3 regions of the Streptomyces sp. NPDC088725 genome follow, and region 2 is predicted to be linked to each of the others. Evidence: riboswitches for the same ligand, from Rfam matches in the RefSeq annotation. Region 2 holds a riboswitch; each other region holds the start of a gene.
The links. Region 2 has a riboswitch for cyclic di-AMP ahead of ACIP6N_RS24805 (transglycosylase SLT domain-containing protein). Riboswitches for the same ligand answer to the same signal wherever they lie in the genome.
Positions count from the first base shown of each region.

Region 1: it holds a riboswitch for cyclic di-AMP, as region 2 does, so the genes downstream of both, ACIP6N_RS03795 (peptidoglycan DD-metalloendopeptidase family protein) here and ACIP6N_RS24805 (transglycosylase SLT domain-containing protein) in region 2, are expected to answer to the same signal.
Region 3: it holds a riboswitch for cyclic di-AMP, as region 2 does, so the genes downstream of both, ACIP6N_RS08525 (NlpC/P60 family protein) here and ACIP6N_RS24805 (transglycosylase SLT domain-containing protein) in region 2, are expected to answer to the same signal.

Region 1 covers NZ_JBIVLO010000001.1:888,291-895,968, forward strand. Annotated here, with positions in the region: gene hpnH (adenosyl-hopene transferase HpnH) at 1-776, shown strand, start outside; gene ACIP6N_RS03770 (hypothetical protein) at 934-1,068, shown strand; gene ACIP6N_RS03775 (aspartate aminotransferase family protein) at 1,065-2,501, shown strand; gene ACIP6N_RS03780 (helix-turn-helix domain-containing protein) at 2,578-3,192, shown strand; gene ACIP6N_RS03785 (DUF6126 family protein) at 3,216-3,353, shown strand; gene ACIP6N_RS03790 (tyrosine-protein phosphatase) at 3,376-4,188, opposite strand; cyclic di-AMP (ydaO/yuaA leader) riboswitch at 4,525-4,713, shown strand; gene ACIP6N_RS03795 (peptidoglycan DD-metalloendopeptidase family protein) at 4,717-5,502, shown strand; gene ACIP6N_RS03800 (SGNH/GDSL hydrolase family protein) at 5,705-6,550, shown strand; gene ACIP6N_RS03805 (carbohydrate kinase family protein) at 6,605-7,522, opposite strand.
Region 2 covers NZ_JBIVLO010000011.1:44,629-52,306, reverse strand. Annotated here, with positions in the region: gene ACIP6N_RS24810 (peptidoglycan-binding protein) at 25-906, opposite strand; cyclic di-AMP (ydaO/yuaA leader) riboswitch at 2,111-2,296, shown strand; gene ACIP6N_RS24805 (transglycosylase SLT domain-containing protein) at 2,301-3,104, shown strand; gene ACIP6N_RS24800 (hypothetical protein) at 3,334-4,284, shown strand; gene ACIP6N_RS24795 (hypothetical protein) at 4,304-4,963, shown strand; gene ACIP6N_RS24790 (inositol monophosphatase family protein) at 4,944-5,777, shown strand; gene ACIP6N_RS24785 (SLC13 family permease) at 5,838-7,031, opposite strand; gene ACIP6N_RS24780 (TIR domain-containing protein) at 7,126-7,678, shown strand, end outside.
Region 3 covers NZ_JBIVLO010000003.1:331,090-338,767, reverse strand. Annotated here, with positions in the region: gene ACIP6N_RS08545 (PspC domain-containing protein) at 1-1,124, shown strand, start outside; gene ACIP6N_RS08540 (LuxR C-terminal-related transcriptional regulator) at 1,195-1,914, shown strand; gene ACIP6N_RS08535 (hypothetical protein) at 2,154-2,543, opposite strand; gene ACIP6N_RS08530 (NlpC/P60 family protein) at 2,623-3,711, opposite strand; gene ACIP6N_RS08525 (NlpC/P60 family protein) at 4,026-5,156, opposite strand; cyclic di-AMP (ydaO/yuaA leader) riboswitch at 5,164-5,319, opposite strand; gene pcrA (DNA helicase PcrA) at 5,601-7,678, shown strand, end outside.

The sequences.
Region 1 (7,678 bases), on a different contig from region 2:
AGCCGCTGATGCACCCTCAGATCGATGAGATCGTGCGGCAGCTGGTGGCCAAGAGGAAGTACGTCTTCCTGTGCACCAATGCCATGCTGCTGCGCAAGAAGCTCGAGAAGTTCACCCCCTCGCCGTACTTCACCTTCACGGTGCACATCGACGGGCTGCGCGAGCGGCACGACGAATCCGTCGCGAAGGAGGGGGTGTTCGACGAAGCCGTGGCCGCCATCAAGGAGGCCAAGAAGCGCGGTTTCCGGGTGACCACCAACTCGACCTTCTTCAACACGGACACCCCGCAGAACATCATCGAGGTACTGAACTACCTCAACGACGAACTGCACGTGGACGAGATGATGCTGTCGCCCGCCTACGCCTACGAAAAGGCCCCCGACCAGGAGCACTTCCTGGGGGTCGAGCAGACCAGGGAGCTGTTCAAGAAGGCGTTCAGCGGTGGCAACAGGCGCCGGTGGCGCCTCAACCACTCGCCGCTCTTCCTCGACTTCCTCGAAGGCAAGGCCGACTTCCCCTGCACGGCGTGGGCCATTCCCAACTACTCGCTCTTCGGATGGCAGCGCCCCTGCTACCTGATGGCCGACGGGTACGTCACGACGTACAAGAAGCTCATCGACGAGACGGACTGGAGCAAGTACGGCCGCGGCAAGGACGACCGCTGCGCCAACTGCATGGCGCACTGCGGCTACGAGCCGACCGCCGTCCTCGCCACCATGGGCTCCCTCAAGGAGACCATCCGCGCGGCCCGGGAGACGGTCGCCGGAACACGGTGACGACCTGACCGCCGGGGAGCCCGTCGTGCACGTGCTCCCCGCTGCCGCGGGCCCGGGTCCCACACCCGGGCCCGCGGCGATCGGCGGCTCGGCGTCGGCGCCGGTGGAGCAGGTGCCCGGGAGGCTGAGCCGATGAGGATTCCGAGAGGGGCCCGCCGTGTCGGTCCTGGACATCCCCGAGCAGTTCCGGGCCCCTGCCGAACGGAGTGAGGTGGCCCGCACCGGCCTCACTCCGGTGGAGATCGCAGGACGCGTCAGTGCCGCCCCGGCACACAAGGAGAGCACGGAATGACCCCTCCCACGGAGCCCGCTTCGCACCGATCGGCCGAAGCGCTCGACGAACCGGAAGGCTTCGACCTCACGCGGCTCCTCGCGGAGCGCGGGGCCGAGCGCTACGAGCTGCACACCAGACACCTCAACCACCAGCTTCCGCGGATGCTCCACACCATCGGTTTCGACCGGGTCTACGAGCGAGCGGAAGGCGCCTACTTCTGGGACGAGGACGGCAACGACTACCTGGACATGCTGGCCGGCTTCGGTGTGATGGGGCTCGGCCGGCACCACCCCGTCGTACGCAAGGCACTCCACGACGTGCTCGACGCCTCGCTCGCCGACCTCACCCGCTTCGACTGCCCGCCGTTGCCGGGACTGCTCGCCGAGAAGCTGCTGTCCCACAGCCCCCATCTCGACCGGGTCTTCTTCGGCAACAGCGGCACCGAAGCGGTCGAGACCGCGCTGAAGTTCGCCCGCTACGCCACCGGCAGGCCCAGGATCCTCTACGCCGATCACGCCTTCCACGGACTCACCACCGGATCGCTGTCCGTCAACGGCGAGGACAGCTTCCGGGACGGCTTCGCGCCCCTGCTGCCCGACACGGCCATCGCGCTCGGCGACCTCGGCGCGCTGGAGAGGGAGCTGAAACGCGGCGACGTGGCGGGATTCGTCGTGGAGCCGATCCAGGGCAAGGGCGTGCACGAGACGCCGCCCGGCTTCCTGCTCGCCGCACAGGAGCTGCTGCACCGGCACAAGGCGCTGCTCATCGCCGACGAGGTGCAGACCGGGCTCGGCAGGACCGGTGACTTCTACGCGTACCAGCACGAGGCCGGGGTAGAGCCGGACCTCGTCTGCGTGGCCAAGGCCCTCTCCGGCGGGTACGTGCCCGTCGGCGCGACCCTCGGCAAGGACTGGATCTTCAAGAAGGTCTACTCCTCGATGGACCGCGTACTGGTCCACTCGGCGAGCTTCGGCTCCAACGCCCAGGCCATGGCGGCCGGTCTCGCCGTCCTGTCGGTGATGGAGGACGAGGAGACCGTCGCCAGCGCGCGGGCGACGGGAGATCTGCTCAGGACACGGCTGGCCGCGCTCGTTCCGCGCTACGAGCTGCTGCACGAGGTACGCGGCCGCGGTCTGATGGTCGGTATCGAGTTCGGCAGGCCGGACTCGCTCAAGCTCCGCAGCCGCTGGACCATGCTCCAGGCCGCGCGCAAGGGGCTCTTCGCGCAGATGGTGGTCGTCCCGCTGCTCCAGAAGCACCGCATCCTCACCCAGGTCTCCGGTGACTTCCTGGAGGTGATCAAACTGATCCCGCCGCTGACGATCGGCGAGCGCGAGGTGGACCGGTTCGTGGACGCGTTCACCGCGGTCATGGACGACGCGCACGGCGGTGGCGGGCTGATGTGGGACTTCGGCAAGACGCTGGTGAAGCAGGCCGTCGCGAACCGGTAGCGGAGCCTGCGGGAAGCTTTTTTGCCTCCGGGGCAATTGATTTGCCCCGGAGGAAATGACCTGGCGCAATGGAGGCATGAGTACTTCTGCCGAAGGAGGGGCGGCCGACGAGCTGCCCGAGGTCGCGCCCCGCCTGCGCGAACTGCGCCGAGGCCGCCGTCTCACCCTTGAGGCGGCCGCCCAGCGCGCCGGGCTCTCCCCGGCGCATCTCTCCCGGCTGGAGACAGGGCGCAGGCAGCCCTCGCTGCCCATGCTGCTGGCGCTGGCCCGGGTCTACAGTACGACGGTCTCCGAACTGCTCGGCGAAGTCCCCCCGGAACGCGACCCGATCATCCGCGCCGGGCGCATGGAGGCCGTCGAGGCCGACGGCTGGACCTATCACCAGGCAGGCAGCGGCGCGGGTCGTGCGATGCAGCCGCTGCGGGTCCGTATCCCGTACGGGGCGCAGGGCGATCTCGTCCGGGTGCACGCGGGAGAGGAATGGCTCTACGTCCTGGAAGGGCGGCTGAGGCTGGGCCTCGGGGACGCCGTCCATCTGCTCGACCCCGGCGACAGCGCGCACTTCGACTCGCTCACCCCGCACCGCATCGCCGCGGCCGGGCCCGGCGCGACGCACCTGCTCTTCGTCCACACCCTGCTGCAGAGCCCCGCCGCCGAGCTGTGTCTCGGCGGCGGGCGCCGTCGCGGCTGAACCGCCGGGAAAGGTCCGCTCTCATGTCAGAGAACCGAGTCCGCAGAGAATGGACGCTCCCCCGGGGACTGGTCGTCCGGCTCTTCGCCTATCTGGTGGCGGGGCACCTCTTCGCCGGATTCCTCTACGTGCTCTTCCTCGTGGGCTCGCGCAGCCAGTAGCGCCGGTCGTCGCCGCTCCTTGTCACGCGCCGTCGAGGAGGCTGCCGCGCAGCTTCTCCAGGGTCTGGGGGGTGAGTCCCAGGCCCTCGGCCAGATAGCGCTCGGTGGTTCCCCACGTCTGCTCGATGGTCTCGAAGGCGGCGGCGAGATACTCGGCGCGCGCGTCGAAGAGCGGGCTGAGCAGCTCCATCACCTCGTCGGACGTGCCGGCGGGCGAGGTGTCGCTGCGGCGGACCAGGTAGCGGTGGGCCGGGGCGTTCGACTTCAGATAGTCCGCCTCGACGGCCCCGGGCTCGACCCCCACGGCGAGCAGCGTCACCGCGACGGAAACCCCCGCCCTGTCCTTGCCCGCCGCGCAGTGCATCAGCGCGGGGACGCTGTCCTCGGCGAGGGCGTGCAGCACCCGGCTGTGCTCGGCGGTGCGGTCCGTGATGACCGACCGGTACGACTCCGTCATCCGCGCGGCCGCCTTGCCGTCCGAGAGCAGCGCGCGCAGCTGGTCGAGGTCGCCGTGCCGGATCATCCGCCAGAACTCCGCGCCGTGGGCCGGGTCGGAGAGCGGGATGTTCACATGGCGTACGCCGGGCAGCTCGACGTCCCTGCCGTCGAGCTTGAGGTCGGCCGCGTTACGGAAGTCGAAGATCGTGTGGAGACCCAGCGCGGACAGCGCAGCGGCGTCGGCCGCGGTCGCGTTGGCGAGGTGGCCGCTGCGGAAGAGACGGCCCTGCCGCACAACCCGGCCGTCGGTGGTCGGCAGTCCGCCCACGTCGCGGAAATTACGCACGCCGGTCAGTCCGGGCTCTGTCGGCGGGACGTGCGGCAGGTGCTGCGTCATGGGAGCTGCTCCTCCGGATCAGCCGCCGGCGCTGCTCGCCGACGGTGGCGGGCTCTGACCCTACGACATGATCACCAGACTAATCTGTCCGTATTGTTCGTTTGATTGCAACCTGTCCCCATAAATGGGCGGATGGGTTTGTGCCTCGTGAGCGGGATCATATTCGTGACGGTCCGTGGCGGTGCGGCGAAGCGGAATTCCTGCGTCCTATGGAAAACGAAGATCCTTAATCCACGGAGGGTGACCGCTAATCCCGGGAAATATCGGAGCGTGTATTGCCGGCGGGAATACACGGGCTTGTTCCCGCCGGTTCGCTCGCTTACGGTCACCATTTGTCCGAGCGGAACGCCGAATCCTGCCGCCGCCCGGAATTCCATCCACCCACGTGTGGCAGGAGCGGGGGACCCAGGTAGTACGCCGAACCGGCTCGTCCGGACGGCTCGGGGTGAAGTCGCGCGACAGCGCGACCGGGCAACTCCAGCTCGAACCCGACAGCTCACCTCGCAGGCGCCGGAGAGGAAATTCGTCATGCCCGCAAAGGGTAAGCACCGCCGTCCCATGTCCCGTTCGATCAGACGCGGAATCATCGCCGTCAGCGCGGGTGGCGCCGCCCTCGCGCTTCCGCTCATCGGTGCCACCGGCGCGCACGCCGCCGAGAAGGCGACGCCCACGCAGACCGTCGCCGCCGCCCAGACCGCGAAGACCTACTCGGTGGTCTCCGGCGACACGCTGTCCAAGATCGCGCGAGACCAGCACGTCGCCGGTGGCTGGCAGAAGCTCTACGCCGACAACCGCCCGGCCGTCGGCGCCGACCCGTCGGTGATCCGCCCCGGTCTCAAGCTGGCCGTCGGCGCGGCTGCGGCGACCGCCGCTCCGGAGGCCCCCGCGGTCAAGAAGGCCGCCGCTCCCGCCTTCAACCTCCCGGTCGCCATCGACGCGATCGGCACGCCGTACCACCAGGCGGGCAGCAGCTGGGCCAGTGGCTACCACACCGGTGTGGACTTCGTGGTTCCGTCCGGCACCCCCATCAAGGCGATCGGCGCGGGTACCGTCGTCACCGCCGGCTGGGGCGGCTCGTACGGCAATCAGGTCGTCATCCAGCACCCGGACGGCACGTACTCGCAGTACGCCCACATGACCTCGATCGGTGTCTCCGCGGGACAGACCGTCGGCGCGGGACAGCAGATCGGCATCTCCGGCGCGACCGGCAACGTCACGGGACCGCACCTGCACTTCGAGGTCAGGACCGGACCGGACTACGGCTCGGACATCGACCCGGTGGCGTACCTGCGCGCCCACGGCGTCACTGTCTGAATCGGTCGATCTCTGACGCCTGACGCCCGACGCCCGAAGCCCGGCGTCTGAACAGGCGAGGACAAGCCACCGCCCGGCAGCGGAAATGCCGGGCGGTGGCTATTCCCGTTTGGCCGAAACTTGACCGATGGTATATCTCACCCGCCGTCAACCCTTCCTTACGGTCGCGTAGGTCACACGCGCGGGAGCAAAATCCTCAGCTGTGTTCAACGATGAGAGATCAAGAAGAGAAGGCGTATTCGGGTCGTACGCGGCGATCGGCGACAGCTTCACCGAGGGAGTGGGCGACCCGGGACCCGACGGTCTCTATGTCGGCTGGGCCGACCGGCTCGCGGTCCTGCTCGCCGACCAACTGCCGGTCACCGGCGACCCGGCGCACAACACCGCGCACGGCGACGACACGGTGCACGGCGACTTCCGGTACGCCAATCTCGCCGTACGCGGCAGGCTCCTCGACCAGATCGTCGCCGAGCAGGTTCCGCGAGCGATGGAACTCGCACCGGACCTGGTGACCTTCTGCGCGGGCGGCAACGACATCATCCGCCCCGGCACCGACCCCGACGACGTCGCCGAGCGCCTGGAGCGCGCCGTCGCCGACCTCACCGGCGTCGTCGGCACGGTCATGGTGACCACCGGCTTCGACACCCGCGGCGTGCCCGTCCTGCGTCGTCTGCGCGGCAAGATCGCCACGTACACCGCCCATGTGCGGGCCATCGCCGACCGCTACGACTGCCCCGTCCTCGACCTCTGGTCGCTGAAGTCCGTGCAGGACCGGCGCGCCTGGGAGGGCGACCGGCTGCACCTGTCGCCCGAGGGGCACACCCGCGTGGCGCTGCGCGCCGCCCAGGTGCTCGGCGTCGACGTACCCGCGGACCCCGACCAGCCGTGGCCGCCGCTGCCGGCGCGCGGCACGTTCGAGGAGCGTCGCGACGACATCCACTGGGCCAGGGAGCATCTGGTGCCCTGGATCGGCCGGCGGCTGCGCGGCGAGTCGTCCGGTGACCACCGCGCGGCCAAGCGTCCCGATCTGCTGCCCCTGGAACACTGACGCCACCGCTGCCCGCGCCGGGCCGCCGCTCCCGGCGTCCGGCAGGGGCGCCGGTCAGACCGTGTGCGCGAGGAGGCCGTCGAGGCCGATCTGCGCCGCGCTGCCCTCGCCGGTGCACGCGTACGCGCCCGCCAGCGCCCCGAGCCGCGCGCACTCCTCCAGGTCCCGGCCCGCGAGCCTCCCGTAGAGGAAACCGCAGAGGTACGCGTCCCCCGCGCCGTTGGAGTCCACGACGGGGCCCGGCGGGACGGTCGCCTGAATCGGACGGGGCGTACGGCTGCCCTCCCGTTCCATCAGGTACGAGCCTCCTGCGCCCGCGGTCGCGATGACCGCCTCGGCCCGGCCCTCGCGCAGAATCTCCCGCATCACGGACGCGATGCGCCCGCTGGCCCCGGAGGCGCTGAGGAACACCAGGTCCGAGCGGAGCGCGAACTCCCTGTGGTGGTCGGTGAGTCCGTCCCAGTCGTGCAGATCCGTCGAGACCGGCACACCAAGCTCCGCGATGTCGTCGTAGAGGAACCGGGCGAAGTCCGTGATGGACAGATGGACATGACGGGTACGCCGGAGATGCGGCAGATAGAACTCGCGCGGCATCCGCAGCCCCTCCGGGTCGCGGGCGTCGTGGAAGGACATCCTGCGGCCCGTCCTGTCGACGAGATTGACCGCGCGCCGCGTCCCCGCCGGGGAGATCAGCGTCTCGAAGTCCACCCCGCCCTCGGTCAGCCGGTCGCGGACCTGCTCACCGGTCCAGTCGTCGCCGATGAAGTCGAGGAATTTGACGGACAGGCCGAGCGCCGTCAGACCGAGCGCCACATTGCCACCGGTGTGTCCCGGCGATTCGAGGATCGGTGCCACACCGACCGAGTCGGCCAGCGGCACCGGCAGCGAGTCGACGCGGACGACGGTGTCCACTCCGCTGCCTCCGACGACCAGCACATCGTGATCGGACGGGTCGTTCTCCTGCTGTGCCACAGTCTCCCCTTGTGTCGCGGTCGTTCACGGTAACCACCCAGAATTTCCGGTGCGTTGAGGATCTGGGCCCTGGGCCTGCCTCGCACTCTCGCCGCGCTGCCACCTTACTCAGCCGTCTCACCGCCCCCGGCCGTCCCTGACGGATCAGCCGTCCCG
Region 2 (7,678 bases):
CGCGTTTCGTGGGGAAGCGCCCTGTCAGACGGCCGGCACCTTGAGCCTGTCCCAACTGGCCCGGCCCGGGATGCCGTCGGCGTCCGTCCCTGAGTAGCCGAGCTTCTTCTGCCAGGCGGCGTACGAGGTACGGTCGGCCTCCGACCAGTCAGGGCCGGGGCCCACCGCGTACTTTCCGCAGCCTTCGGCCACCAGCCGCTCGCCCATCGCCGTCACGACGGCGCTGTGTCGTCCCACCGTGAAGAACGCCGCTCCGGGGAACGGTTCGTACGTGGCCGGGGGCTGCTGCGGCGGGTTCCGGGGACCGTCCGGTTCGCCGGCCAGGCGCTCGCTGATCCGGTCGCGCATCGCGTCCATGGTGAACCCGCGCGGGTCGATCTTGCCCGGCTGCCACTCCTTGTGGCCGATCACGGAGCGGCTGCTCCAGCCATGCGCCCGGCAGAGCGCGGCGGCCGCCTTTTCGATCGCCTCCAACTGGGCTGCCGGCCACGGGTCCTCGCCGTCGCCGAGGTTGACGCACTCGAAGCCATAGAAGCGGGAATTTCCGTCGGTGTCGGCCTTGGCGACGGCGGGCAGCGCGGTTTCGCTGATCACCGCGCGCAGGACGTCGCCGTCGCCAAGGCCGGCGTGATTGGCGCGGCCCCAGCCGACCAGATGGATTGTGCCGTCCTTGGCGATCACGCCGTGGCACAGCGGGCCCGGTAAACCGTCGTAGCCGTCGTAGCACATGGTCACGGAGCTGTCGGTGCCTGACGTCACGGTGTGATGGATCATCACTCCGTTCATCGGCCCCCAGGCTCCCTGGGAGTTGCGGTTGTGCGTGCGCCAGCTCCCGTGTTCGACGACCTGCAGGCCCTCGTCGCGGAGGGCCGTGAGCAGTGTGGAGGCGGACAGTGGTGTTGCCATCGTGGGTGCTCCTTCGCGGGATGCGGTGTGCGGGTGTACGGGTAAGCGCGATGGTGTGTCGTGTGGGCCGGACGTCTGCCCGCCCCGGCTTGCGTGTCGGGTTTCCTCTTCGTGTCCTTGGTGTCGTCGGCCTCCCTGACGGCAGTCTTCGGCTTGTTGCCCTTCCGCGCGGCAGGGGCGGCCGGCGGCGTGAACCTCCGACGTGGATCTGCCACGGTTCCCTCTCTGTCTACCCGGGCCGGCGGGCGCGAAATGGGCCCGGATCCCGCCAGGGGAGCGTAGGAGCGGTCGGCCGGCGGCGTCCGTCAGCCGGGCCGGATCCTCCAGCGGCCCGGCTCCTTGGCGTGGACCTCGGGTATGGGGGCACTCGCCGTGCTGTTCGGTCGAGTTGAGCGTGACACAGGTTCTTCGGCGGCTCCCGCTCCGGCTGTCCGGACGCTCTGCGCGACGGCGCCGCCAATGCCGCGGAATTGATACCCCGCATAACTGACGGCGTATCGCGGGATGAACCGCCGAAGTGACTTCGAATTCCGCGAAACTGGTGACGCGCACCGGCCGGTTGGGCGGATCTCGGCGGTCGCGCCAGGCGCGCGCGGTCACCAAGGCGGTGACCGGGGCGACGCGGCTCCGCTGCTCCCTGCGGTGGCTCTGTTTATGGTGTTCGTTTTGCGGCGAGCCTTTGGAGTCAGCTTTCCGAGTGCGAGTGAATGCGTCACGCGGCCCGACCTCGCAGTACCGGTGCGAGCGCGCTGTGCGAAAGCGCGACGTGATGGCCTCCGAAGGGCGGCCGATGCTCCCTGCCCGTCGGCCTCGGGCTGCTCGGAGGCGTAAAGCCCCGGGGATGGCCAGGACCGTTGCCGCGCTGGGTTGACTGCCGTATCCGGCGGTTGTGAGGTGCCGGTGACCACTGCCACCCCACTACCCCTTATGGGCGTTTTGGGTGTCTTGCGCCCGAAGTTCCTGCGCGTGGCTTTCATGTCATTTATTGGGCTTTATTGCGCCTTGTGACGTGGATGGTTCCCTTGCGGCCGTGGTGTGCGTCACGTCGACGGTGTGTCCCTGGTTCTCGTCGCGTCCGTCCACTTCCCCGGCGGAGAGGGAAAGTTGAGTAAGCGGATCTTTCTCCGAAGCATTCAGGGACGGCGTAAAGATCAGAATTCGGAACTTGTTTTCTCCGGACGCTTTCGCTTACGTTCTCGTCAATCCGGATGAAGCGCCGAATCCTGCCGTCATCCGGAAACCGAACCTACTCACGTACGGCAGGAGCGGGGGACCCAGGTAAGTCGCCGATCCGAGACCCGGATCGGCTCGGGGTGAAGCCGCATTCCTTGCGGCCGGGCATCTCCAGCCCGAACCCGACAGCTCACCTCGCAGGCGACGGAGAGGAATTCTTCATGCCCACAAAGGGTAAGCACCGTCGTTCCAGAACCAGCCGTATCGCCCGGCGTCTCGTCGCCGTCGGCACGGGTGGTGCCGCGCTCGCCCTTCCGCTGGTGGTCTCGACGACCGCCAACGCGGCGCCTTCGGTACAGAGTGTCGCCGCAGCCACTCAGCCGGAGACCTCCGCGACGCAGCCGGAGACCTCTGCGACCACCTACTCCGTGGTCGCGGGTGACTCCCTTTCCAGGATCGCGGGCGCCCATTCCCTGGGCGGCGGCTGGAAGCAGCTCTACCAGGACAACCGGCAGGCCGTCGGCGACAACCCGTCGCTCATTCACCCCGGCCTCAAGCTGACCATCGGCGAGAAGGCCGAGGTGCCGGCCGCGGCCAAGTCCGCCGCCAAGCCTGCCGCCGCGTCGGAGGCTGTCCAGGTCACCCCCGCGAGCGCGTCCGCCGGTACGAGCACCCCCGCCATCCAGGCGACCGCGAAGACGTACGCGAACAACCTCGACGGCTGGATCCAGGAGTCGCTGGACATCATGGCCGAGCACGGCATCCCCGGCACCTACGACGGGATCCACCGCAACGTCATGCGCGAGTCCTCGGGCAACCCGATGGCCATCAACAACTGGGACTCCAACGCCGTGGCCGGAACGCCGTCCAAGGGTCTGCTCCAGGTCATCGACCCGACCTTCCAGGCCTACCACGTGCCCGGTACGTCCATGGACAGCTACGACCCGGTCGCCAACATCACCGCCGCCTGCAACTACGCGGCCCACAGGTACGGCTCGATCGACAACGTGAACGGTCCCTACTGACCGGTCCGCCGACCCCGATCGCACCACCCCACCGCCCCGGCCCCAGGAGATCCGCCTCCTGGGGCCGGGGCGCGTGCGTGCGCCGAGGCGACGGGCCGGCGCGCCCGCGTCCGCGGAAGTACCGGCGCGCCCCCGGACCCGCGCGCCCGCGTCCGCCGTGTCCGGGATCGTCCTGGCGGGCGGCAGAGCCTCCCCCTACCATTCAGGTCTCACGGGGGAAGGCGAAGACATGGCGCAGCGGGTAGGACGCCTGGAGAACGGCGTCGCGTGGGTGCTCAAGAACCTGGACGTGGTCATCGCCGTCGGGCTGGGGCTGACCATCGGCTTCCTGGACGTCTTCGGCGATGTCATCAGCGACGACGTCTCCTCCGGCGCGACGCTGCTGGTGCTGGGCACTCTGGCGGTCGGCTCGATGACCGAGCGGATCCGGCGCAAGTCCGACTTTCGCGAGGCATCCGCCGAGACCCGCAGAGCCCTGGAGGATCTCGCCATGGTCCGCTCCCTCTCGGGCGACCAGGTCGGCGAGGCGCTGGAGCGGGCGCGGCAGCAGACGAACCGCTGGTTCTTCAAAGGCGGTACGGGAACCTACCTGCGCGCCGTGACACTTCCCCGGTGCGTGGAGGCCGCCACCCGGCAGCGCGCACAGCTCAGCGTCAAGGTCGACATCATCAACCCCGGTGACGAAAAAGCCTGTTCGGCCTACGCGCGGTTCCGTCAGACGTTCGCTCCGCAGCGCAACCCGGCCGCCGCCGAGGCCTGGACCACCGACAGGACCCGCAAGGAGGCGTACGCCACCGTGCTGGCCGCGTGCTGGTTCCGCCAGCGGCTGGACACCCTGGAGATCAGTGTGCACCTCTCCTCCGCGGTGCCGACCCTCCGCTTCGACCTGTCCGAGACATGCCTGATCATCACCCAGGACGACCCCAGCCGCGTCAACCTCCTGGTCTCTCGGGACCAGCCGCTCTACGACTATTACGTCACCGAACTGCACCAGAGCAGGGAGCAGGCGGTCAGGCTCGATCTGCGCGACATCACGCCGCTGAGCGACGAGCCCACCGTCGACGAGGTACGCGCGGTCTTCGGAGACGTGGAACTTCCGCTCCCGGCGGTCTTCACCGACGGAGATGTCGGGGAGATTATAGAAAAGGCACTGCACGCTCAGGATCCCTACCGGAGGTGAGACGCCCCGGGCGCGGCCCATGGACTACGACTCGCTCGACCGGCTGCTCCGGCCCGGCGCGACACCGGACGCCGCCCGCGACAGCGCCGCCGGGGCACTGGCGGACATCGCCTCCGGCACAAGGGAGTTACGCGCCGTGCGGCATCCGCTCGGCTTCCTCTGCCTGCCACTGGTACGCGACGGCACACGCGGCGTCTGCGTCCACCTCTTCGAGAGCGGCGTCCCCGCCGAACCCACCGCGGCCCCGATGCACGCCCACAGTTGGGAACTGCGCAGCCTGGTCCTGTACGGACAGGTGATCAACCTTCCTGTGTGCGTGCGGGATCGGGCGCCGGAACCGACCCACCGGGTCTACGAGGTCCACAGCGAACAGTCCGGTGTGGACGAACTGCGGCCCACCTCCCGCCTGGTGCGTACCGAACCCGGGCCCGTGCACACGAGTTCCAGCGGCGACACCTACTCGGTCAGGGCCGGGGAGTTCCACGCCACCGTGGTCGCCCGCGGCGAGCCCGCCGCGACGCTGGTCCTGGGCAGATCGCTGCCGGGCCGCACCGACCTCTCCCTCGGACCGCTGCACGGCGGCGGCCACCGCACGGTGCGCAGGCTGTGCGATGCGGAGCACACCGAACGGACCGTCCGTACCGCCCTCAGGAGGGTTCATGACGAGCAGCGCGGCTGACCCGGGCGCGCGGCCGTACGCCCGTGAGCAGCAGGTGGCCGTCGAGGCGGCCGAGGAGGCGGGAGCGATGCTGCGGGCCCGTTTCCAGGGCGCGTACGCGGTGCGGACGAAGGGCGGGGACGGCGATGTCGTCACGGACCTCGACCTGGCCGCGGAGAAGCTGATCCTCGCCCGGCTCCAGACGCATTTCCCGCACGAACGGATCCTGTCCGAGGAAGCCGGACTCCTCGACGCGGCGGGTCACCGTACGTGGCTGGTGGACCCGCTGGACGGCAGCAACAACGTCGCGATCGGGCTGACCGCCTACGCGGTGGGGATCGGGCTGTGTGTCGACGGCGCGCCCGTGGTCGGGGTGGTGCACGAGCCCGTCACCGGCTCCACCTGGCGTGCCGCGCTCGGCCAGGGCGCGTACTGCGCGTCGGGCAGGCTCCACGGCCCCGCGGGGCCCGTGCCGCAGGCCGGTCCCGTCGTGGCCTGGACACAGGGTCACGCGGTGAGCCGGGACGACGAGGTCGCGGCGGAGCTGCGGCGCTCACTGGAGAGGCGTTCGCGGCGCGTGCTTCAGCTGTGGGCGCCGCTGCTGGGATGGACGATGCTGGCGCGGGGCACCATCGACGGCTTCGTCGGGTACCGCGCGGAAGGCATCGACTTCCCGCCCGGCGCGCTGCTGGCCTCCGAGACGGGTGTGGAGTTCCGGACGCTGGACGGCGGCCCCTTCCGGGTGAGCTTCGGCGGACCGGACACGGGGCGCAGCTTCGTCGCGGCGCGCGCCGAGACCCTCGGGTATCTGCTGGACGTCGTGGGGACGGCGTAACCCCCGCGGGCGCATGCGACACGGCCCACCGCACGCCTCTCCGCGCCGACCCGGCCCGGCCTACGGAAGAAGGATCAGGGCCCCCGTGGCCCCCAGCGTCGCCGTCACCGCCAGGACCAGACCGGTGAGCATGAAGCGTCCGAGCGGGATCCGCGTACCGTGCCCCCGGCAGCGTTCGAACCACAGCAGGGTCGCCAGCGAGGCCCAGGGCGTCACCAGCGGGCCCGCGTTGGTGCCGATGAGCAGCGCCAGCAACTGGTCCCGGTTCCCGGCGGGAACGGCCGCCTCACCGGCCAGGTACACGGGCAGGTTGTTGAGTACGTTGGAGAGCCCGGCACCGACCCCCGCCGAGCGGAGCATGCCGACGGCGCCGCCGTCCCGCCCCATCGCCGACGTGAGCAGCTCGTGCAGGCCGTGGGCGTTCACCGTCTCCACGACCAGGAACATGCCGGGCACCAGCACCAGCAGCCGCCAGGGGACGAGCGACAGCCGCAGCTCCGCGGACCGGCCCCGCAGGGCGAAGGCCGCCACGACGACCAGCATCGTGGTCAGCGACGCCGTCCACAGAGGTACGTCGGCGACCAGGATCGCCAGCAGGAAGCCCGCGCAGGCGAGAGCGCAGATGCGGAACAGCACCGGGTCGGCGGGCTTCAGCGGCGGCGGCGGGACGTAGACGTCGGCGCCCCGGCGGCCCCGGCGCCAGTAGAACCCCCACAGACAGGCCATCGTCGCCAGAATGGCCGCCAGCTGGGGCGCCCACATGGTGGCGGCCATCCCGCTGGGGGAGAGGCCGACCCGGTTCGCGGCCAGCAGATTCGTCAGGTTGGACACGGGAAGCAGCAGACTCGCCGTGTTGGCCAGCCAGACGGTCGTCATGGCCAGCGGCACGGCGGCGATCCCCACCCGGGTGGCCAGCGCCAGCATGACCGGAGTCAGCAGCACCGCCGTGGTGTCGAGATTCAGCGCGATGGAGGTGAGGGAGGCGAAGGCCACGCACAGCAGGAACAGACGCGCGTAGCTCCCCTTGGCCGTACGGGAGATCCAGGAGGCCACCGCGTCGAACACCTCGGCCTTCCCGGTGAGTTCGGCCATGACGATCACCGTGGCGAGGAAGGCGAGCAGCGGCGCGATACGCGTCATCGCGTCCCCGGCGGGACGGGTCGGCAGCAGGCCCGTGGCCAGGAAGACGAGCCCGCACAGGAGCAGCCCGGCGGCCAGCCAGTCCAGCGGATGCAGGCGTTTGAGGATTCGCACGCCTGACAGGGTCGCACACGGCCTCGGGGAGGCAGCGGGGTGTGAGGGGCCCGTTTGCCGTGTCCGTCAGGGACAACGCTCCTACGATGGAGCCATGAGGACAGACGGGGAACTCGGCGGCCGTGCGGACGACTTGAATTTCTTCATCAGCTACTCCCCGGCCGACGAGCAATGGGCCTCCTGGATCGCCTGGACCCTGGAAGAAGCCGGCTACCGCACGGTGATCCAGGCCTGGGACTTCGTCGCGGGCACCAACTTCATCGACTTCATGGACCGCGGTGTCAGCGAGTCCACCGCCGTCGTCGCCGTCCTCTCCCAGCACTACGGGCGCTCCACGTACGGCCGGATGGAATGGCAGGCCGCGCTGCGCGCCGAGCCCGAGGAGCCGGAGCGCAAGCTGCTCACGGTGCGCGTCGAGGACACCCCCCTCGAAGGTCTGCTCGCCACCATCACCTACGTCGACCTCGTCGGAGTCACGGACGCCGACGCGGCGCGCGACCTGCTGCTCACCCGCGTGGGGCAGGCCGTCGACGGCCACGCCCGCCCCGGCCGCCGCCCCGGCTACCCCGGCGGCGCGCCCCTGCCGGTCCACGGCGAATCCCCGTCCCCGCACGGGTTTCCGGACGAACAGCAGCGCCGGCTCGGCC
Region 3 (7,678 bases), on a different contig from region 2:
GCCTCTTCTTCGCCCAGGGGCTCGGTGCGCTGCTGTACGCCGTCTTCTGGGTCGTCGTCCCGCTGGGCATCGGCGGCACAGCGGCCGAGCCACGCTCCCTCTTCGAGATCAGCGCGGACGGCAGACGCCGGCTGCGCAAGCCCGACAAGGGCCAGCTCTTCGCGGTGGTGGCGCTGGCGGCCGGCGCCGCGACCTTCATCGGCAACGTCAACCTGGGCCGGGATCACGCCGACCGCTACATCTGGCCGATGCTGCTGATCGGCGCGGGCGTCGTCCTGGTCTGGCGGCAGGCGGACAACGCGAGGCGGGCCCGCTGGACCGAGGCCGGCGGACACCGCAGGACGCTGCAACTGGCCCGTGGGCTGGCGGGCGTGGCGCTGGTCGGCCTCGGGCTGACCGTCTTCGTGGTGGTACGCGGCTCGGCGGCCCAGTTCGGCAATGTTCTGACGGCCGCGATCGCCGTGGTGGCCGGCGTCGCGCTGCTGGTCGGCCCCTGGCTCGTACGGATGACCCAGGACCTCTCCGAGGAGCGGCTGATGCGTATCCGCGCCCAGGAGCGTGCCGAGGTGGCCGCCCATGTCCATGACTCCGTCCTGCACACGCTCACCCTGATCCAGCGCAGCGCGGACGACGGCGGCGAGGTCCGCCGCCTGGCCCGCGCGCAGGAGCGCGAGTTGCGCGCCTGGCTCTACCGGCCGGAGGGCACGGGCAAGGACGAGGCACAGGAGCCCGACACGCTCGCGGAGGCGGTGAAGAAGACGGCGGCCGAGGTGGAGGACTACCACGGCGTGCCGATCGAGGTCGTGGTCGTCGGCGACTGCCCGCTGGACGAGCAGCTGACCGCGCAGACGCAGGCCGCGCGCGAGGCGATGGTCAACGCCGCCAAGTACGGTGGCGCGGGAGGCGCGGTGCAGGTGTACGCGGAGGTCGAGGGCCGCACGGTCTTCATCTCCGTACGCGACCGTGGCCCCGGCTTCGATCTGGACGCGGTGCCGCACGACCGGATGGGGGTCCGGGAGTCGATCATTGGCAGGATGCAGCGCAACGGCGGCACGGCGCGGCTGCGTTCGGTGCCGGACGGCGGCACCGAAGTCGAGCTGGAGATGGACAGGGCCGGCGAATGACGGCGCTGTCGGAGGCAGACCGGCGGGGCGACCCGTCCCACGAGGGTGACGAGTGCGAGGGGCACAGAGCATGAGCGAGGAAGCGCAGACCGAGGGCACTCCCGCGACGGGCGGCGACGCCGGCGGAGACCGCCGCGTCCGCGTCGTCCTCGTCGACGACCACCGGATGTTCCGTACCGGCGTACGGGCCGAGATCGGCCGCACGGAAGAGACGGGCGTCGAGGTCGTGGGCGAGGCCGCCGACGTCGACGAGGCGGTCGCGGTCATCACGGCGACCCGCCCCGAGGTCGTCCTGCTCGACGTCCATCTGCCGGGCGGGGGCGGCGTCGAGGTACTGCGCCGCTGCGCCCCGCTGATGGCGGGCGGCGAGAACCCGGTCCGGTTCCTGGCGCTCTCGGTCTCCGACGCGGCGGAGGACGTCATCGGAGTGATCAGGGGCGGCGCCCGCGGCTACGTCACCAAGACGATCACCGGCACGGACCTGGTCGCCTCGGTCTTCCGGGTCCAGGAGGGCGACGCGGTGTTCTCCCCACGCCTCGCCGGCTTCGTCCTGGACGCCTTCGCGTCGACGGACGCGCCACCGGTGGACGAGGACATGGACCGGCTCACGCAGCGGGAGCGGGAGGTACTGCGGCTGATCGCGCGTGGGTACGCGTACAAGGAGATCGCGAAACAGCTGTTCATCTCCGTGAAGACGGTCGAATCACACGTCTCGGCGGTCCTGCGCAAACTCCAGCTCTCCAACCGCCACGAACTGACCCGCTGGGCGACGGCGCGCCGGCTGGTCTGACACCGGCAGACGGGTAATCAGCAGCGGCAGCGGGTCCGCCGGATACGCGGGCTCCGAACGGTCGTCACCGGAGGCGAACATGATGAGCGCGCGGCCGGAACACAACGGGGCAGTTTGCAAAGCGGTCGGGGTGCGAGCCGGGCGTGGGAGTGCGAATCCCGGTGAGGAACCGGCACACTGCCACCCCACAGTGACCAGTGGTCCGGAACAGCACTCGCGGACGGCGTGGCCCATCCGCGTCACGCGCACTTCCACCGCGTCACATAGGGCCGTTCGTGGGCGTCCAGGAGTACGCCCCTGATGCATTCGCCCGGTGCCGTGTCCAGCGTGCCGGTCAGCTGGGCGGTGCCGTGGTGGATTCTGGCCGTGCCGAACCAGTCGGGGAACGCGGTGATCCGGTTGTCCTTGCGCTGGTAGCCGAGCCGGACCTCGGCGCCCCCGGGATCGCCGGGGCGCCGCAGGTAGCGGATGGTGAAGGCGCCGGCGCCGCCGATCGGGCCGTCGATGCAGAGCCGGCCGTTGGAGAGGTCGCCGCATCCCTTCGGGGTCATGCCGACGGGCGCCAGGACGAACGCGGCGCCGACGGCCAGTCCGGCGCCGATCAGTCTGACGGCGGTGGCTCGTCTCATGGCGATCCCTTCGCGGGCCGGCGGTGTGCAGCCATCGTGACCCGCGGAAGGGGACGCGGCATCCCGGGACGGCGGGGAATCAGGCCGGACGGGCCGCGCCGACGAAGGGCATCTGGTCGATCGGAGCGATCCTGACCGGGGCGCCCGGGCGCGGAGCGTGGATCATCCGGCCGCCGCCGACGTAGATCCCGACATGGCTGACGCCCGAGTAGAAGAACACCAGATCGCCCGGCGCGAGCTGTTCGCGTGACACGCGCTGACCCGCGTTGATCTGGGTGTACGACGTCCGCGGGAGCGACACACCGGCGGCGCGCCAGGCCGCCTGGGTCAGCCCCGAGCAGTCGAAGGAGTCGGGGCCCGTGGCGCCCCAGACGTACGGCTTGCCGAGTGCTCCGTACGCGAACGACACCGCCGCGGCGGCACGTGAGGTGGGCGCCCGTAGCCCGCCGCCCGGTGCCGGCGCCTGCTCGGCGGCCCGCAGCGCGTCGCGGGACAGGGAGCGGTCGGCGCGGGACGCGACCGTACCGCCGGCCTGCTCCTGCGCGTACCGCGCGCGCTGCGCGGCGGTGAGCTGGGAGAGGAGCTTCTTCGCGGCGTCGAGCTTCTTCTGGATGCTCGCCTTGTACGCGGCCAGCTCGGTCTGGCGGGCCTTGAGGTCGGCGAGCCGGTCGTCGGCGCTGGTGTGCAATTGGGAGATCCGGGCCAGTTCCTTGCGCATACCGGAGATCGTGTCGGCCTGGCGCGACCCGGCACGTTCGGCGAGCGCCGCGCCCTCCAGAAAGTGTTCGGGGCTGGACGACAGCGCGAGCTGGATGGCAGGGTCGAGGCCGCCGGCGCGGTACTGCGCGGCGGCGATCGAACCGAGCGCGTTGCGCGAGGCGTTGAGCCGGTCCGTGCGGCGAGCGGCCTCGTCACGCAGCGCGTTCAGCGCCGTACGGGCCTCGTCGGCCTTCTCCTTCGCCCCGTCGTACTTGTCCGTGGCGGCCTCCGCCTGCTCGTACAGGGTGTTGACCTTGGCCTTGACCTGGGCGGCGGTCAGGCGGGGCCCGGCCTGTACGGGGCCGCTCGACGCGGCGGCGGTCACAGCTCCCGCGAGCGCGAGGGTGGCAGCGGTGCGGCTCGCCGGTCCGGCGAGCAGGCGCTGTTTACGTTTTCGGTGCGCGGCCACGGGGCGTCCACTTCCTTCGGGGAGATGGCGGCCGACGGCTGTCCTGGTACGTGGACGGCGGGGAGGAGTCGGCCACCTCGTGAAGGACCGTAAGGGGCGCGATCACGAGGCGCGCCCGGCTGGCCGCTATTGCCCAAAGGTGGACGGAGAGGAGCGGTTTACGATCACCGCGACCATGCCGAAGTCACTCCGCACGGCGGGACCTGACCGTTACGGACGACGGCCCGCCACACGGAGCAGGCGCGTGGCCTGCGCCTTCGCCCCTGTCCCTCGTCCGCTGCCAACAGGAACCTCAGCCTCAGGCCGGGCGAACCTCAGGCCGGGCGGACACTTCCGTAGATCGGCATGTAGTAGATCGACTCCTCGCGGACATTCGCCCCCGGCTTCGGTGCGTGGATCATCATTCCGTCGCCTATGTAGATGCCGACATGGCTGATGTCGTCGTAAAAGAAGACCAGGTCTCCAGGGAGCAGATCGGCCGTCGCGATGCGCGTGCCGACATTCACCTGGTCCCAGGTGGTGCGTGGCAGTTCCACGCCCGCCGCCCGCCAGGCCGCCTGGGTCAGGCCCGAACAGTCGTACGAGCTGGGTCCCGTCGCGCCCCAGACGTACGGCTTGCCCAGCTGGGCGCGGGCGAAGGCGAGTACCTTCCCGGCCTGGCCGGAGTTCGAGCCGGCCGGCGTGCCCGTGCCGCCGCCCGTGCCCGTGCCGCTGCCCGGCGGCTTCGACTGCTTCTGCCGCTCCGCCTCCGCCTTGGCCTTCGCTTCCGCCTGCTTCCTGGCCTTCTCCTGCTTCTCGCGCTCCAGCGCGGCCAGCCGCGCCTTCTCCTCCGCTGTCAGCTCCGACAGCAGGGCGCGCGCCTCGCCCAGCTTCGTCTGGACGCTCTGCTTGCTGGTGCGCAGCGTGCTCTGGGAGGCGGTGAGCGACGCGAGGCTCTTCGTCGCCTGCGCGCGCTTTTTACCGGCGGCCGCCTGCTGGGTCTGGAAGTCGGTGACCGCGTCGCGCTGGTGCGCCGTCATCCGGTGCATCAGCTGAGTCTGGTCGAAGTACGCCTGCGGGCTGTCGGCGAACATCAGGGCCGCGGTCGGGCCGACGGTGCCCTCCCGGTACTGCGCCGCCGCGTACGTGCCCAGCGCGCGCCGGGCCTCGTTCAGCTTGTCCGCGCGCCTGGCGACCTCGTCGAGGAGCTGGTCGAGGTCCTTCTTCTGCTTGTCCGTGGACTCTTTCGCCTTGTTGTACCGCTCCGTCGCGGAACCGGCCTCGCGGTACAGGTCGTCTACCTTCTTCCGCACCTCTTCTATGGACGGCTTCGGCCGCGCGGGCGCGGCGTTGGCGCTCTGTGCCGAGAGCAGCGTGACCGAGGCGAGGGCGGCCGTCGTGAGACCGAGCGCGGGGGAGCTGGACCGTACACCGTTACGGGTGCGCGGCTTGCGATGCGATGCCAAGGCCGGCATCTCCTTCCGTGGACCGCCTACCGGGTTAGCTGTCGGGTTCGGGCTCGGTGGAACGGAAGGCTGCCCTACGGGCCTGGGACGTGCGGCCCGATTCACCCCGGTCGTGCGAGTGGGTCCCCGGTTCCGGATCTCCGCACGTCGGCAGGGCTTCCCTGCGGAAGCGCTTCGGTACGGAACCCCGGATTCGGCGCGGGCAGCCCGTTTGGCGTCGGTCGCCGTTGGGGTACGGGGTGCCTGTTCGAGCACGCTAACCACTTCGTGGTGCTGCTGTGAAGGTTGATGTGCGATATGCCCGATACATTTTCGTGACCTTCGCGGATGCGGTGGCTGCTGGGCACGCTCCGTGATCACCTGGAGAGGATTCCGGCGTCCGGGGCAGGGCGTTTCGGACGTCGGCTGCCCGCTGTCAGTGGAGCGGCCTAGACTCTGAAGGCGATGAGCAGCCTCTTTGATGACAGTTTCCTGGCGGACCTCCAGCCCTCCGGCGAGGAGCACCCGCCGCCGCCCGAGGACACCGAGCCTGAGCAGGTGCCCGACGATCTCTTCGAGGGAGCGTTCCACGTGCCCGCGGCCCGGGATCCGTACCACCGCGACGGCGCCCCGCGCACCGTCGTCAATCCGGTGGCGCTGCTCGACGGGCTGAACGACGAGCAGCGCGCCGCCGTCGTGCACACCGGATCGCCGCTGCTCATCGTCGCCGGGGCCGGTTCCGGCAAGACGCGCGTGCTGACTCACCGGATCGCTCATCTGCTGGGCACGCGCCGCGTGCACCCCGGCGAAATACTGGCGATCACCTTCACCAACAAGGCCGCCGGCGAGATGAAGGAGCGCGTCGAGCAGCTGGTCGGCCCGCGTGCCAGCGCCATGTGGGTGATGACCTTCCACAGCGCCTGCGTACGGATCCTGCGGCGCGAGTCGAAGAAGCTCGGTTTCACGTCCTCGTTCTCGATCTATGACGCGGCCGATTCCAAGCGGCTCATGGCCCTGGTCTGCCGTGATCTGGAGCTGGACCCCAAGCGGTATCCGCCGAAGTCCTTCAGCGCCAAGATCTCGAATCTGAAGAACGAGCTGATCGACGAGGAGACCTTCACCGGCCAGGCCATCGACGGCTTCGAGAAGACCGTCGCCGAGGCCTACCGGATGTACCAGGCACGGCTGCGCGAGGCCAACGCGCTGGATTTCGACGACATCATCATGACCACCGTCCACCTGCTCCAGGCGTTCCCGGATGTCGCCGAGCACTACCGGCGGCGCTTCCGGCACGTCCTGGTGGACGAGTACCAGGACACCAACCACGCCCAGTACACGCTCGTACGTGAGCTGGTGGGCCCCTCCGGCGAGGACCAGGACCCCGCCGAGCTGTGTGTCGTCGGCGACGCCGACCAGTCGATCTACGCGTTCCGCGGCGCCACCATCCGCAACATCCTCCAGTTCGAGGAGGACTACCCGAACGCGACGACGATCCTGCTGGAGCAGAACTACCGCTCCACGCAGACGATCCTCAGCGCGGCCAACGCGGTCATCGAGCGCAACGAGAGCCGCCGCCCCAAGAACCTGTGGACCAACGCCGGCACCGGCGCGCAGATCACCGGCTATGTCGCGGACACCGAGCACGACGAGGCGCAGTTCATCGCCGAGGAGATCGACCGGCTGACGGACGCGGGTGACGCCAAGGCGGGTGACGTCGCGATCTTCTACCGGACGAACGCGCAGTCCCGTGTCTTCGAGGAGATCTTCATCCGGGTCGGCCTGCCGTACAAGGTCGTCGGAGGCGTGCGCTTCTACGAGCGCAAGGAGGTCCGCGATGTGCTGGCCTATCTGCGCGTGCTGGCCAACCCCGAGGACGCCGTACCGCTGCGCCGGATCCTCAACGTGCCCAAGCGCGGCATCGGCGACCGCGCGGAGGCGATGATCGACGCGCTCTCGCTGCGCGAGAAGATCACCTTCCCGCAGGCGCTGCGGCGGGTGGACGAGGCGTACGGAATGGCGGCCCGTTCCTCCAACGCCGTCAAGCGCTTCAACACGCTGATGGAGGGGCTGCGCACGGTCGTCGAGTCGGGGGCCGGGCCCGCGACGGTCCTGGAAGCCGTGCTGGAACAGACCGGCTACCTGGCGGAGTTGCAGGCGTCGACGGACCCGCAGGACGAGACCCGTATCGAGAACCTGCAGGAACTGGCCTCGGTGGCACTGGAGTTCGAGCAAGAGCAGAGCCAGGCGGCGGCAGCCGGAGACGGCACGGCCGCGGCCCCGGCCGGCACGCTCGCCGAGTTCCTGGAGCGCGTCGCCCTGGTCGCCGACTCCGACCAGATCCCCGACGAGGACGAGGACGGCTCCGGGGTCATCACGCTGATGACGCTGCACACGGCCAAGGGGCTCGAATTCCCCGTGGTGTTCCTGACCGGCCTGGAGGACGGCGTGTTCCCGCACATGCGCGCCCTCGGCGAGACGAAGGAGCTGGAGGAGGAGCGACGGCTCGCGTACGTCGGCATCACACGCGCCCGCGAACGGCTCTA